DNA from 2 places in the Pseudomonas sp. DCB_BI genome. Region 1 is predicted to be linked to the other one. Evidence: riboswitches for the same ligand, from Rfam matches in the RefSeq annotation. Region 1 holds a riboswitch; the other holds the start of a gene.
The links. A riboswitch is a leader RNA that binds a small molecule or an ion and turns the genes downstream of it on or off. The one in region 1 is predicted to bind thiamine pyrophosphate.
Positions count from the first base shown of each region.

Region 1 (7,504 bases):
GGTGTGGCCGGGCCGTAGCCGGTGGTGGTCACCGACACCCGCCAGCGGGCACCGCTAGTCGTAGCCGTGAGCGTTGCAGTCCCCAGGCTCACCGGCCCGCCGGTGGTTGCGGCCGTCACACTGATGCTGTTGCCCGTGGCCACTGTGGTCGTCCCCGATACATCCCAGGTGAAGCGGTTGCCGCTGCGTACCTGCACGGTGGCGCTGGTGACCTGAATCTGGTCCATCGCCGCTGCCTGGCTCACGGCGATGCTGACCGTGGCCGGTGTCAGCGACTCGGCACCCTTGGCATCACGCGCCGTGTAGCTGAAGCTGGCCGTGAAGGGGGCATTGATCGTGGCCGGCGGGGTGTAGGTCACCGTGGTGCCGTCAGTGCTTACCGTGCCTTTGCCAGAGTCTGGCTGGTTGAGGCCGGTGACCGTCAGCGGCACGTTGCCATCCGGGTCGCTGTCGTTGGCCAGCACGTTCAGGGTGACGGGCGTGCCGGCGGTGGTCGCCGCGCTGTCATTGGCCGCGACGGGTGGCTTGTTGGCCGGGTCGTCGTTGTCATCATGGCCTTCGGTGCGGAAGGTAGGCAGGCCTACCGAGGCCATGTACTGCACACCGTCCCAACCCGGCAGCGGCGTCGGCATCACCTGGAACTGGCCGGGGCGGTCGATGTCCCAGCGCAGCAGCATCGACGAGTCCTCATGCTGGGTGTTGTGGCAGTGCTCCATGTAGGTACCGGCGAATTCGCGGAAGCGGATGGCGATTTCCACTTCTTCCGAAGAGTCGGCGTCCGGCCCGATGCGATACACGTCCTTGCGCGCCCATTTTTCCCACTCGGGTGGCGCCTTGCCGTCGCGGCTTAGGATCACGCCTTCCTCGAAGTGCACATGCACCGGGTGGCTCCAGCCATTGCCGCCGTTCTTGATTTTCCACACTTCCAGGGTGCCATCGCCACTGAACCCGCCGTCGGTGGACTGGTTGGCCAGTTGGGGGGCCGCACTGATGCGTCGGGGGTCCATGCTGTAGCCGAAGCCGCCGTCAGTCTTGATGGTCCACGGGGCGGTGTCGGTACCGTCGGAGCGGCCAAATATGAACTCGCGGTGGCGGGCATCCTTGATCTTGGCCAGGTCGCCAGCAGCGTTGCGGTCAATCGGCAGCGGCAGCATCTTCAGGCCTGCAGCCTTGCCTGGCTTGGCCGGTTCGTAGGCTACCGGGTCCATGCTCAGGTCCTGGCCGGTGTAGGGCTGCACGATCAATTGCAGGAACTTGCCAACCACCGGGTCGCCGTTGTCCCACTGCGGGCCCTTGCTGGTTTGCTTGATCACTGCCTTGTATTTCCCCGACAGCACGTCTGCCAGCGGAATGGCGGCTTCCGGGCCCTTGCCGGTCTGGTGCTCCATCAGGTTGACGAAGTACAGCTTGTCGCCCGCCTTGATCCCGTTCTTGGCGAAATTGATGATGATGTCGTAGCGCTCGGCGATGCCTTGCAGCGGCAGGATGCCGTTGCTGTCCTGAAGGTTGCCGTCGCCGTTGAGGTCCATGGAACCGTCGAACGGCACAGCGTGTTCCATGATGTTGCCGTCGTTGGCGATCATGTGGAACGGCACCCGTGCATAGGACAGGTTGGAGCCAGTCGGGCCCTTGAACTCACCGCTGCTACCGGCGATCTCGCGTACCACGGCAAACTTGAAGTAGCGCGACACCGAGCCATTGAGGATACGGAAGCGATAGCTGCGTGCGCGTACCTTGAGCCGGGGCTGGTACTGCCAGTTGACCAGGATCTGGTCACCGAGGAAGCCGTCGGTATTGAAGGGGTTGAACCACAGTTGACCATTGGCATCCCAGGCCTTGTCAGCGATCACCAGGTTGACGTCGTAGTCACGGTTGCCCCACGGCATGGACGAGCCGCTGGGGAAGCGCAGGTTCACGCCGTCCTGCAGTGCTTCGTTGCCGCGGTCCAGAGCGCTGTAGTAGTTCATCATTACGGCGTTGCCCTTGTAGACGTTCTGCGCCGTGAAATCCATCATGTGGTCGTGGAACCAGTGGGTACTCATGGTTTCGCGCCAGTCACCACGAATCTTGATGCTACCGTTTTCGCAGGTTTTCAGGCCCGGCGAGGCGTCGTTGACGAACAGGGTTTCACCCGGGGAGCAGGGGAAGGCGGCACGCGGGTCCTGGGCACGGGTGTTGATGGTGTCATAGCCGGCCAGCTGCACCGGCCAGCGGTAGTCATAGTACTGACCGGGGAAGAAATAGGCGTTGGCAAAGCCATCGCTCTCGGCCGGCGAGTGGCCGTTATGCTCGTGGGTGGAGAGGGTGTGCAGGCCAAACCCGCCGTTGGCCGACGGGTCGATCGGCAGGGCGTTGTAATGGCGCATCAGCACTGGCTGGCCGTAGCGCACCATCAGCAGCTTGGGCGGGAAGGTGCCGTCGAAGGTCCAGACCGACTTGTGGTTTTGCAGCGGCATGCTTGGGTGGAAGCGGGTGTCGATGCCTTTGGTGGTACCCAGCGTGGTGGGGATGTCGGATGTCTGGTAGTACAGGCCGCCGGGCGCGAACTCCCCAACCGCGTAGTTGTGCAGTTGTTTACGGTCGCGCAGGCCGAGGTTGATGCGCGCACCGGCCTGCGCGGTCTTGAATGCTGCCTGTGGGTAGAACTCGTTCCAGCGCTGGTGCGACCAGCCTTTTCCTGGTGGCCGTCCCTCTGCCGGCGAACCGACTGGTTGGCGGTTGAGAAACATCTCGATCTGCGCCTTCCAGGGGTTGCGATCGAGCACATTGGAATACTGGGTAGGGAACGGGTACAGGCCAGGTTGCTTGAGGAAGGCCTCCAGGGCAGTGCCGCTGGGGCCGCTGCGGGCCACCTTGTCAGGGTCCTGAGCGGGTGCTGCGCCAAGGGTAGGCACCGGGAATGTCAGGCTTGGCGGCGGCAGCGTGGGGTCGAGTTTTTCCGTGCCGAATTCCTCGAACAGCAGCAGTTGCTGGGTGAACGGCTGGGCGCCGAACAATGGGCTGGGTTTGCCGTTGGTGGGGTATTTGTCCGAGGTTTGCAGCGCCGGCGGCAACACGTTGTCGGTAGTGACTGTGTTGCGATCGCCGTACGCGCCATCTGTCAGCTCCAGCGAGCCTTCATTAGCCTCGGGCAAGGTGTTCAGGTTGAGCAGTGCAGTGGTTGGGTCAGCGGGTTGGTCGGTATACGCCGACGGGTCGGTCGGCGATGGCTGGCTGTTGTCATCAAGGGAAGATGCCATGGCCGTGATCAGCCCGAGGCTGAGCATCAGCGCAGTGGCAGAGGACAGCTGGAATGCGTGCCTAGCTGGATGGATGACGGCAGGTGTTTTCATTGCTTTATGCCTCACTCGCGGCTGCATGGCGTAAAGCCATCGATGGCGTTTTGCCCGGTTAAAGGGCCACGAGCAACGGCTGTGCCAACCGATATTTTTGTAATGCTTTGTTAAACAAATCCTTGCGGCGACTGATGCGCGCTAAATAAAAGGGCGTCAAGAATGGGGACAGGTCCCCATTAGCGGGGCCCCAATCCCCAGGGTTTGGGTGCGCAGGCTAGTGACAGCGGGGGCGCCCTGCGGTATATCTGAACGCCACCAAGGGGAGCCCGGCAACGGGCTGAGAAACTGCTGAGCGCTGCAGCGCGGTGACCCTTCGAACCTGATCCGGATCATGCCGGCGAAGGGATGGGATTCATTACCTGCCTTTTTGCCGGCCTCACTGCGAGGCCTGTCCATGCCAATTTCAACGGTCTCGCTGTCAATTTCATCAAGGACAGCAACATGACCGAACGTTTCAGCCAGTCCCTGCGCCAGCAGAGCGAACCCACCTGGTCGGCGGCCGTCGGGCACCGTTTCGTGACCCAATTGTGCGATGGCAGCCTGCCCGACCCGGTCATGGTTGATTACCTGGTGCAGGACCACCGCTTCCTCGACAGCTTCCTGACCCTGTTGGGCGCCGCCATCGCCACCGCCGACACCTTCGAGGCGCGCCTGCGTTTCGGCCGCTTTGCCGGAATGATCTCCAGCGACGAGAACACCTACTTCCTGCGCGCATTCGAGGCACTGGACGTAAGCCCGGCACAACGCAGCGAACCGGCCGATACCCTGCCAACCGCAGGGTTCAAGGCGATCATGCGCGAAGCGGCAGCCACCCGGTCCTATGCGGCGGCGCTGGCGGTACTCAATGTTGCCGAAGGCCTTTACCTGGACTGGGCGCTGAAGGCGCCAAAACCCCTGCCGGAACATTTCATCCATGCCGAGTGGATCACCCTGCACGATAACCCGGCATTCCAGGCCTTCGTCGCTTTCCTGCAAGCCGAACTGGACCGCGTCGGCCCGCAGGAGGCGGCGCTGGCAACTGACTTCTACCAACGCACCGTGGCCCTTGAACTGGCGTTCTTCGACGCCGTGTACCCGGAGGGCAAATGAGCATGGATATCTTCGAACGCCTCAAGGCCGCTGCCACACAGCAGTGGAGCCGCTACGTGGATCATGACTTCGTGCGGCAAATGGGCGAGGGCACGCTGGACGAGGATGCGTTTCGGACCTACCTGGTGCAGGATTACCTGTTTCTGGTCCAGTTCGCCCGCGCCTGGGCGCTGGCCGCCTACAAAAGCCGCCGCCCGGCCGACATCCGCGCCGCGCAGGCCACGTTGTCGGCGATCCTTGATGAAACCGAGCTTCACCTGCGCCTGTGCGCACGCTGGGGGCTGAGCCAGGCCGATATCGAGGCGGCGCCCGAGCACCAGGCCACCGTGGCATACACCCGCTACGTGCTGGACTGCGGCGCTGCCGGAGACCTGCTGGAGCTGCACGTGGCACTGGCACCTTGCGTGGTTGGCTATGCCGAGATCGGTCGGAACCTGGCCGAGCGGATCGGTGACTTGAGCAGCCATCCGTATCGCGAATGGATTGGCGAATATGCCGGGGAGGGTTACCAGGCCGTGGCAGCGGCAGCGCGCAAGCAGCTGGATGAACTGGCGGCGCGGAGCATGACCGAGCAGCGCTTCGCCGAGCTGGTTGGGATTTTTGGCCAGGCCTCCAGCCTGGAGGCTGATTTCTGGCAAATGGGCCTGGACGCCGCCTGCCCCCGGCAGGGATAGCAGCGGCTTCACGCCTTGTTCAGGATTTGCATGGGGCGGTCGCCATGCTGCTATCGTGCATGAGCGAAGCCCACGGCAAGGAGTAACAGCATGAATATCATCAACGCACGCCTGCGCGGCAAAGATGGCCTGTTCCGCATCGAGCTCGATGGCGCGCGCATCGCCGCCATCGTGCCTCAGGCCGACGTGGTGGCTGTTGTTGGCAATGATCTGGACGCCACGCAAAACCTGGTAGTGGCACCCTTTGTCGAGCCGCACATCCACCTCGACGCCACCCTGACCGCCGGCGAGCCGCGGTGGAACATGAGCGGCACGCTGTTCGAAGGCATCGAATGCTGGGCCGAGCGCAAGGAAATCACCACCCACGACGACATCAAGCGCCGGGCAAAGAAGACCATCGACATGCTGGTCGATCACGGTATCCAGCATGTACGTACCCACGTCGACGTCACCGACCCGAAACTCACCGCGCTGAAGGCAATGGTTGAGGTGCGCGAAGACGTGCGCGAGTTGGTCGACCTGCAGATTGTCGCCTTCCCGCAGGAGGGGATCGAGTCGTACGCGAACGGCCGGGCCTTGATGACCGAGGCGGTGGCCATTGGCGCCGACGTGGTCGGCGGCATTCCCCACTTCGAGAATACGCGCGACCAAGGCGTGTCATCGCTGAAGTTCCTGATGGACCTGGCCGAGCGTACCGGCTGCCTGGTAGACGTACATTGTGACGAAACCGATGACCCGCAATCCCGCTTCCTTGAGGTGCTGGCCGAAGAAGCCCGCGTGCGCGGCATGGGTGCGCGGGTGACGGCCAGCCATACCGTGGCCATGGGTTCGTACGACAACGCGTATTGCTACAAGCTGTTCCGGCTGCTGAAACTGTCGGGCATCAACTTTGTCTCGTGCCCGACCGAAAGCATCCACCTGCAGGGGCGCTTCGACAACTACCCGAAGCGCCGTGGCGTTACCCGCGTGGCCGAGATCGACCGCGCCGGGATGAACGTGTGCTTTGGCCAGGACTCGATCGTCGACCCCTGGTACCCGTTGGGCAACGGCAACATCCTGCGCATTCTCGAGGCTGGCCTGCACATCTGCCATATGCTCGGTTACGAGGACCTGCAGCGCTGCCTGGACCTGATCACCGACAACAGCGCCCGCACCCTGAACCTGGGCGAGCGCTACGGTATCGAAGTAGGGCGCCCGGCGAACCTGTTACTGCTGTCGGCACCAGACGATTACGAAATGGTCCGCAGCCAAGGGCATGCGCTGGTGTCGGTACGCAATGGCAAGGTGCTGATGCAGCGCACGCCCGCACGCGTGCAGCGCACCCGTTGATGCAGTGCTAGTCGCAGGCGCTCAGTGCCGTCAGGGTGCAACTTGCGACTTGCGCATCTTGTACTGCTACGCCGGTCAAGTCTGCCAAGGTAATCTGGCCGTCGTGCTCACGCCCCTTGGCGCGGCCGGCCAGCAGCGCACCCAGTTCGATCAGCTGGTCAGGGCTGACTAGGCCACTGACGAGTGCGTGAGCCACTTCGCCGTACTGGCTGCACTGGACGACCGAGTCGACGATGATGCGATCGGCCCTGGCAACCAGCGCGGGCTCCAGTTCCTGCTTGCCCGGCGCATCGGCACCGACGGCGGTGATATGCGTGCCAGGCTGGACCCATTCGCTGCGCAACACCGGCTGGCGGGAAGGGGTGGCGCAGACAATCAGGTTGGCGGCCCCGGCGAGTTCGGCCGCATCCTGGGTGCTGCGAACCTGGAAGCCCAGGTGACGGGCAAAGGCTGCGCAGGCGTCAAGCCGGCTGGCATTGTGGCCCCAGACGAACACCTGGCGGCAATCCGTAACGGCGCGCAACTGTTCCAGCTGCATTTGTGCTTGCATCCCGGTACCAATAATGCCAATTGCCTTGACCTGCGCCGGTGCCAACAGCCTGGCCGCGATACGTCCGGCCAGGGCGGTGCGCATGCCGGTCAGCCAGCCTTCGTCCTGCAGCAGGGCCAGTGGTTGGCCAGTGGTCGCAGACAGCACCAGCATCAGGCCATCGTTGCTTGGCAGGCCCTTGGACGGGTTGTCATAGAAGCCGGTCGAGAGCTTGACGGTGAAGGTGGGGCTGCCTTCGACGTACGCCGATTTTACGCAGCAATCGCCGTTGTTTTGGGTAAATGCAAAGCTCTGCACAGGCGGCACTTGTACCCTGGAGTCCGAGTACGCGACAAAGCCTTCCTCAAGCCGGCGTACCGCCAGTTCCGTATTGAAGCTGGCAATGATCTGGGCCTTGTCGTAGGTCTTCATCCGATCGCCTCTAGGAACTTGTCCAGCACGATGTTGCGGCCACACAGGATCACCGCGACCCGTTTGCCCCGATAGCGTTCGGCGAGCTTTTTCATGCCGGCGACCGCGACCCCCGC
Region 1 is NZ_JAPFCG010000031.1:42,839-50,342, forward strand. It holds gene OO258_RS25545 (Ig-like domain-containing protein) at 1-3,332, opposite strand, end outside; TPP riboswitch at 3,584-3,698, shown strand; gene OO258_RS25550 (TenA family protein) at 3,777-4,424, shown strand; gene tenA (thiaminase II) at 4,421-5,098, shown strand; gene codA (cytosine deaminase) at 5,189-6,427, shown strand; gene OO258_RS25565 (ornithine cyclodeaminase family protein) at 6,435-7,388, opposite strand; gene OO258_RS25570 (threonine/serine dehydratase) at 7,385-7,504, opposite strand, start outside.

Region 2 (7,504 bases), on a different contig from region 1:
ATCGTGGGGGAGCATGGCGTTGGGCTGAACATGGCCAATGCCGGGCTGACCATCGCGCAAGGCGGGCGGGGTAAGGACATCATCGCCAGCGGCGGTCAACGCGGAGTATTCATCAAGGGCGGCTCGGGCGACAGCTTGCTGATTGGCGGGGGCGGCAACGATGTGCTTGTGGGTGGTACAGGCCGTAACGACATCATTGGCGGTACCGGCAAGTCGGTGATCTATGCGGGCCCCAAGGGGGATCGCATTCAGGCCTCGGCGGGCGGAAGTATCATTTACGCCGGTGGTGGCGCTGATCGGATTACGGGCGGTGCTGCCGATGACGTGATCGAGGCTGGACGCGGCGATGCCACGATCGACGGAGGCGCGGGCACCAACCTGGTCAGTTTGCATGGTGCTCACGACGAGTACCTGATCACACGTACCGAATCGGGCCACCTGATCACCGACACCGTGGCGGGACGAGATGGCCGTCTGAGCCTGAGCAACATCCAGAAACTCAGCTTCGCCGACATTGCTGCCGTCGATCTTCTTGGCGGGGGCGCCATGCCAATCGGCGACAGGCTCTCGCCTGAGCAACTGGCTACATTCGCCACCACTGACACGGCGCTGATAGTCCCTGCAACGGCGCTGCTGGGTAATGACCAGCCACTTGGCAGCAGCGGGCCATTGCGCATCGCCTCAGTCAGCGCTGGCAAGGGTGCAACAGTGCGGCTGAACGAGCAGGGTGATGTGGAGGTCACGCCGTTGCCAGGCCATGACGGTGATGTCAGTTTCCGCTACGACTTGGTCGATGCTGCCGGCAACGCGTCCATGAGTGTGACCGAGGTGGGCAGTGCTGCATCAGCACCCTTGCGGGCAACGGTAACGTTGCGCCATGAACAATCCCCCGCTGACCCGCTGTCGGGGCGGCAGTGGTATCTGGACGAGATCAATGTCGCGCCGGTATGGCGTGACTTCACGGGCAAGGGGGTGAGGATAGGGCAGTTCGAGCCGGGTGGGGAGTTTGCCGTGGCGCCGGAAATCTTCGACATCGGGCACCCCGATCTCAAGCCGAATATCGATCCCATCTGGCTGCAAACCCAACGCACCAATGGCACGCTGCCCGACCTGGCGTCCAATCATGCCACTCAAGTGGCTGGGGTCATGGTTGGCGCGCGCAATGATCAAGGAGGGATCGGCATCGCATATGAGGCGAAGATCGGCGGGCACTACCTGGCCAACAAAGGCGATGACCTGACCAATCTGGGGCAAATGGTCAACTACGACATAGCCAACAACAGTTGGGGTTTCAAAACGGACTTCGGGCTCACAAATGTTCCAGAAGGAAAAGTCGATACTGCTCTGGCGCTGGCATTCAGCACTACGCTTGCCGCCACCAACGGCCGTGGCGGGCTAGGCACCATCGTCGTCGCCTCTGGTGGCAACCAGCGCCATAAAGGTGGTAATGCACAGGGCTCGCTGACCAACAACAACCGCCACGCCATTGAAGTGGCGGCCATCAACGCAAAGGCAGACCTCTCGGTACTGCAAGCTGCCACGGCACCCTTTTCCAATCCAGGCTCCAGCTTGCTGGTGGCTGCACCGGGGAGCCATGTTCTATCCAGTGGCGTCAGCCTTGAAGCGGAGCGCGGTGCGTCGGTCGGCAGCGCCTACAGCACGACTCAGGGCACCAGCTTCGCCGCGCCGATCGTCTCAGGCGTGGTGGCGTTGATGTTGCAGGCCAACCCGGGGTTGGGTTACCGGGATGTTCAGCAGATTCTCGCACTGTCTGCGCGCAAAGTGGATGACGCATCAACCCAATGGGCTTACAACGCAGGGCGCAATTGGAATGGCGGTGGCATGCACGCCAGCCACGACTATGGCTTTGGCATGATCGACGCCCGCGCCGCGGTGCGCCTTGCCGAGTCCTGGGGAAGCCGGGCGACCAAGGCCAATGAACGGCTGCTGACAGCCAGCAGTGCACCAGTGGCTCAACAGGTTGCGGCGGGGCAGGTTGCGACTTTGTCTTTGACCCTGCCGGCTGATTTGCTGGTGGAGCATGTGGAGGTCGATGTCCACTCGATGGTCGGCCGCCTTGGCGACATGACGCTCACGCTGGTGTCGCCTGGCGGCACGCGCAGCGTACTGCTCGATCGCACAGGCAAGGCGCCGGGCTCTGGTGATGACGATCTGGGCGATTCGCGTTCAGGGGCGTTCAAATATGGGTTCATGTCGACCCATCATCGCGCAGAGCGCTCGGCTGGGGTGTGGAGACTCGAGGTGCGTAATGCTGTTGCCGGCTTACCGTTAACGCTTGATCGCTGGACGCTGCGCCTCGTCGGCAGCCCCGGCACCACCGATGATGTCTATTACTTCACCGACGACTACGCGAACCTGGTGGCAGAAAACCCAGGGCGCGCGAAGCTTGACGATGCCATCAGCGGCACCGCTGGCGGGCGCAATACGTTGAATGCGGCTGCAGTAAGTCGCAGTATCTCGGTGGATCTGGCCAGCGGCAGCGCCAGTATTGCCGGTGCGGCGCTCACCATAGCCCCTGGCTCGGTGCAAAACCTTATCAGTGGTGATGGCGACGATACCTTGATCGCCGGGCCCGCCGGGGCATTACTGGATGGTGGCCGTGGGTACAATCTCCTCAAAGGGGGGGAGGGTACAGACCGCTTTGTCATCCACAGGCGTGCAGGGGGTAACGATGTACTCAAGCAGTTCGAGACTTCGCGTGAGGTGATCGACCTGGTCGGCTTTGGTGGTTCAGGGTTTGCTGACTTGCAGATGCAACAGGACGGCAATTCGACTGTGCTCGACCTTGGCAGTGGGCAGAAGCTGACGCTTGCGGACACTACGATTGCTGAACTGCGGTCAGCGAACTTCCGTTTCCTTGACGCTTTCACCGCTGCGCCAGGTTATTTCGAGGGTAGCCCTGAAGAGCAGACGACCTCGCCTGTCAGCGCGAATGTTCTGCTTACCGGTGGTGCAGGTGGCGTGTCGCTTGCCAGTGACGCATCCGGGCAGTTGGTGGCTTCGTTGGCAGGCACGGTATATTCCCCGCCGACGGTTGCGCCCAGCGTGTTTCTGGTGACAAAACAAGAAGGTGTGAGCGATTACAAGAACACCCTTCGGGGGTTCCGACACGGTATCGACAAGATTGACCTGACCCAGGTAGGCATCAGTCGCTTCGAGGATCTGCACGTCAGCAAAGTCCAGCGCTTCAAACTCAATGACTTTGCGCAGATTCACGGTGTAGCCGTTGATACCCAGGCAGTGCCGGGGCAGGAAGGTATTGTGAAGATGTTGTACCTGGATGCGCTCGAAGTTGCGCAGGTGACAGCGGAGGACTTTATCTTTGCGCAGCCGGCAATGGTCACATCTGAACCGGTTGCCGTGCCAGAGGTTTCAGCCCTTTCAGCAGGGTCATCGCTGGTTGCTGTCGAGCACTCGCTACCGAGCCTGGGGAATCTTGTTGACGCAATGGCCGCGTTCGCCCCTGAACCTGCGGGGCCTGTGCTTATCGGTGATATGTCGGCTCAACGCATTGACTCGACGATTGCCGTAGCCGCCTAGGCGTTGTCGTACATGCTTGGAGTGATATTGGCGGCCTATCGCCAGCAAGCCAGCTCTCACAGGTGCATCATGCATTCAGGCCTGGCACGGCACGTGTGGGAGTGGGCTTGCCCGCGAACGGTCCAGCCCCTACCTCAAGGCCTACGCTCGAAGTTTTTGGCCGCTGCCGCCGCCAGGTCAGGCGGCAGGAAGTCCTTGTCCGGGTTGTAGTCAGGTTTCAGGTAGCGCTTGAGGTCCTGCAGGTCTTGCGGGCTCAGGGTGCCGGCTGCCTGCTTCAGGCTCAGGTTGTCGAGGATGTAGTCGTAACGGCTATTGTTGTAGTCGCGCACCGAGGTGTACAGCTGACGCTGGGCATCGAGCACGTCAACGATGTTGCGGGTACCAACCTGGTAACCGATTTCGGTAGCTTCCAGCGCGCTTTGGTTGGAGATGATCGACTGCTTGCGCGCCTGTACCTGTTCCACGTCGGTGTTTACCGCGCGGTGCAGGTTACGGGTGTTTTCCACGACCTGACGGCGCAGGCTTTCCCGCTGTTGCTCGCTCTGGCTCAGGCGCTGGTAAGCCTCGCGTACCTGCGAGCTGGTCAGGCCGCCGCTGTAGATCGGAATATTCAACTGCAGGCCAACGCTGGTCTGTTCGACATCGCCGCTGTAGCGCACACCCAGTTGTGAAGGGTTGGTAAAACCGAGGCTGTCGTTGTCACCCTTCTGGTACTTGGCCACAGCATCCAGGGTCGGCGCATGGCCGGCCTTGCGCTGGCGCAGTGTCTCTTCGGCAGCAGACACCGCATAGTTGGTGGCCAGCAGGTTGAGGTTCTGGCGGCCGGCGGTTTCGACCCAGGCTTTGGCGTCGTTTGGCGTGGGTACCTGCACCGGCAGCGTATGCACCACGCCTTGAATCGAGGTGTATTCACGGTTGGTCAGGGTGACCAGCGCTTCGAAGGCATCCTGCACCTGGCGCTCGGCGATAATCCGGTTGGCCCGTGCAGTGTCATAACTGGCTTGGGATTGCAGCACGTCGGTCTTGTCCGACAGGCCCACATCGAAGCGCTCGTTGGACTGGTCCAGTTGGCGCTTGAACGCGGCTTCCTCCGCCTTGGTCGCGGCCAAGTTGTCCTGCGCGCGCAGGACGGCAAAGTAGTTTTGTGCGGTTTGCAGGATCAGGTTCTGTTCAGTCGCCGACAGCTCCAGCGCTGCCTGTTCGTTGACCGCTTCAGCTGCCTGCAGCTGGAACCAGCGATCAGCGCGGAAGATTGGCTGGGCCAAGGTCGCGCTCCAGGAGTTGCCGCTGCGGTTGGAGGTGATGGACGGCTCGTCCAGCTTGGTGCGGGTGTTCATCATTTCGGCATCGGCCGACAGGTTCGGTAGCAGCCCGGCGCGTGCCTGGGGCACTACTTCGCGGCGGGCGCCATAATCGGCGCGTGCTGCAGCCAGATCGGCGTTGTTGTCTACCGCTTCCTGATAGACGCTGACCAGGTCGGTTCTGACTGTCGAGGGCAGCTCTGCTGCCCAGACCATTCCGTTGGACGCACAAGACACGGCTATCGCCAGTGAGAGTTTGCGCAGCATAGAGGCAATCCTTGTACGAAATTTAATTACTGAACTGTTGAGTATCGAGCGATGCGCCAGTGTAGTGCCATGCGCACCCGGCAACAATCGCTCGGTGTGCCTTTCATCATCCGCGCATTTACCCGCTTGGCTTTGCCGACCACTCCAGTCTAGACTGCGCATGTTCTTGTCGGGGTGCCTTGAAGCAAAGGCTGAGATCGCAGAGGTGCGGATCCCGTTGAACCTGATCAGGTTAGCGCCTGCGTAGGGAACAAGATTGCTCGCCTTCCCGGGGAGCCTCTTGTGCCAGGTCCGGGAATGTCGCAGCTGCATGCAGCTTCAGGCACCCCCTTATCCGGCACTGCACCCATCCAGGGTGCGTCCGCGCTTTTTCAGGTTCACCCCGACATTCCACTGCTAGGAAGCCGTCTGGAGAGCCTGTGATGACCAAACAAGAAAAAGCGATCAACCTCAGCGAATCGGCACAAGTCGATCAGCAGTCCGTGCAACCCTTCCGCCGTTCGCGCAAGATCTATGTCGAAGGCTCGCGCCCGGATATCCGCGTCCCCATGCGTGAAATCAGCCTTGACGATACCCCGACCGATTTTGGTGGCGAAACCAACGCCCCGGTGCTGGTCTACGACACCTCCGGCCCGTACACCGACCCCGATGTCATCATCGATGTGCGCAAGGGACTGGGCGATGTTCGTTCGGCCTGGATCGAAGCCCGCGGTGACACCGAGCGCCTGGACGGCCTGAGCTCCGACTTCGGCCAGCAGCGCCTGAACGATGCCGAACTGGCCAAGCTGCGTTTTGCCCACGTGCGTAACCCGCGCCGTGCCAAGGCCGGTGCCAACGTCTCGCAGATGCACTATGCCCGCCAGGGCATCATCACCGCCGAGATGGAATACGTGGCCATCCGCGAAAACATGAAGCTGCAGGAAGCCCGTGCCGCCGGCTTGCTCGACGAGCAGCATGCCGGCCACAGCTTCGGTGCCAACATCCCCAAAGAAATCACCCCCGAATTCGTCCGCGAAGAAGTCGCCCGTGGCCGCGCGATCATCCCGGCCAACATCAACCACCCGGAACTGGAGCCGATGATCATCGGCCGCAACTTCCTGGTGAAGATCAATGGCAACATCGGCAACAGCGCCCTGGGTTCCTCGATTGAGGAAGAAGTGGCCAAGCTGACCTGGGGGATACGCTGGGGCTCTGACACGGTCATGGACCTGTCCACCGGCAAGCACATCCACGAAACCCGCGAGTGGATCATTCGCAACTCGCCGGTGCCGATCGGTACCGTGCCGATCTACCAGGCTCTGGAAAAGGTCAATGGCGTCGCCGAAGACCTGACCTGGGAGCTGTTCCGCGACACGCTGATCGAGCAGGCCGAGCAGGGTGTGGACTACTTCACCATCCACGCTGGTGTGCTGCTGCGCTATGTGCCGCTGACCGCCAAGCGTGTCACCGGCATCGTCAGCCGTGGTGGCTCGATCATGGCCAAGTGGTGCCTGGCGCACCACAAGGAAAACTTCCTGTACACCCACTTCGATGAAATCTGCGAAATCATGAAGGCCTACGACGTCAGCTTCTCGCTGGGTGACGGCCTACGCCCTGGCTCGATTGCCGACGCCAACGATGCCGCGCAGTTCGGTGAGCTGGAAACCTTGGGCGAGCTGACCAAGATCGCCTGGAAGCACGATGTGCAGTGCATGATCGAAGGCCCTGGCCACGTGCCGATGCAGCTGATCAAGGAGAACATGGATAAGCAGCTGGAGTGCTGCGACGAGGCGCCGTTCTACACCCTCGGCCCGCTGACCACCGATATCGCCCCGGGCTACGATCACATCACTTCGGGCATTGGTGCGGCGATGATCGGCTGGTTCGGTTGCGCCATGCTCTGCTACGTCACCCCCAAGGAGCACCTGGGCCTGCCGAACAAGGATGACGTCAAGACCGGCATCATCACCTACAAGATCGCCGCACATGCCGCCGACCTTGCCAAGGGTCACCCGGGCGCCCAGATCCGTGACAACGCCCTGTCCAAGGCACGTTTCGAGTTCCGCTGGGAAGACCAGTTCAACCTCGGCCTGGACCCGGACACTGCCCGTGCCTACCACGACGAGACCCTGCCAAAGGAGTCGGCCAAGGTCGCGCACTTCTGCTCGATGTGCGGGCCGAAGTTCTGTTCGATGAAGATCACCCAGGAAGTGCGTGAGTACGCCGCCAAGATCGAGGCCGTGGACGTGACGGTCGAACAAGGCATGCGCGAGCAGGCCGAGCGGTTCCGCCAGGAAGGCAGCCAGCTGTACCACAAAGTCTAAGCACGCCATTTTCCTTTGTGGGAGCGGGCTTGGCCCGCGAATGCGTCAGCTGCGCCAACGCGTTTGGCAGGC
Region 2 is NZ_JAPFCG010000021.1:22,937-30,440, reverse strand. It holds gene OO258_RS21360 (S8 family serine peptidase) at 1-3,561, shown strand, start outside; gene OO258_RS21355 (TolC family outer membrane protein) at 3,696-5,129, opposite strand; TPP riboswitch at 5,290-5,396, shown strand; gene thiC (phosphomethylpyrimidine synthase ThiC) at 5,552-7,432, shown strand.
Region 2: linked by a shared signal. The riboswitch ahead of thiC (phosphomethylpyrimidine synthase ThiC) and the one ahead of OO258_RS25550 (TenA family protein) in region 1 are both predicted to bind thiamine pyrophosphate.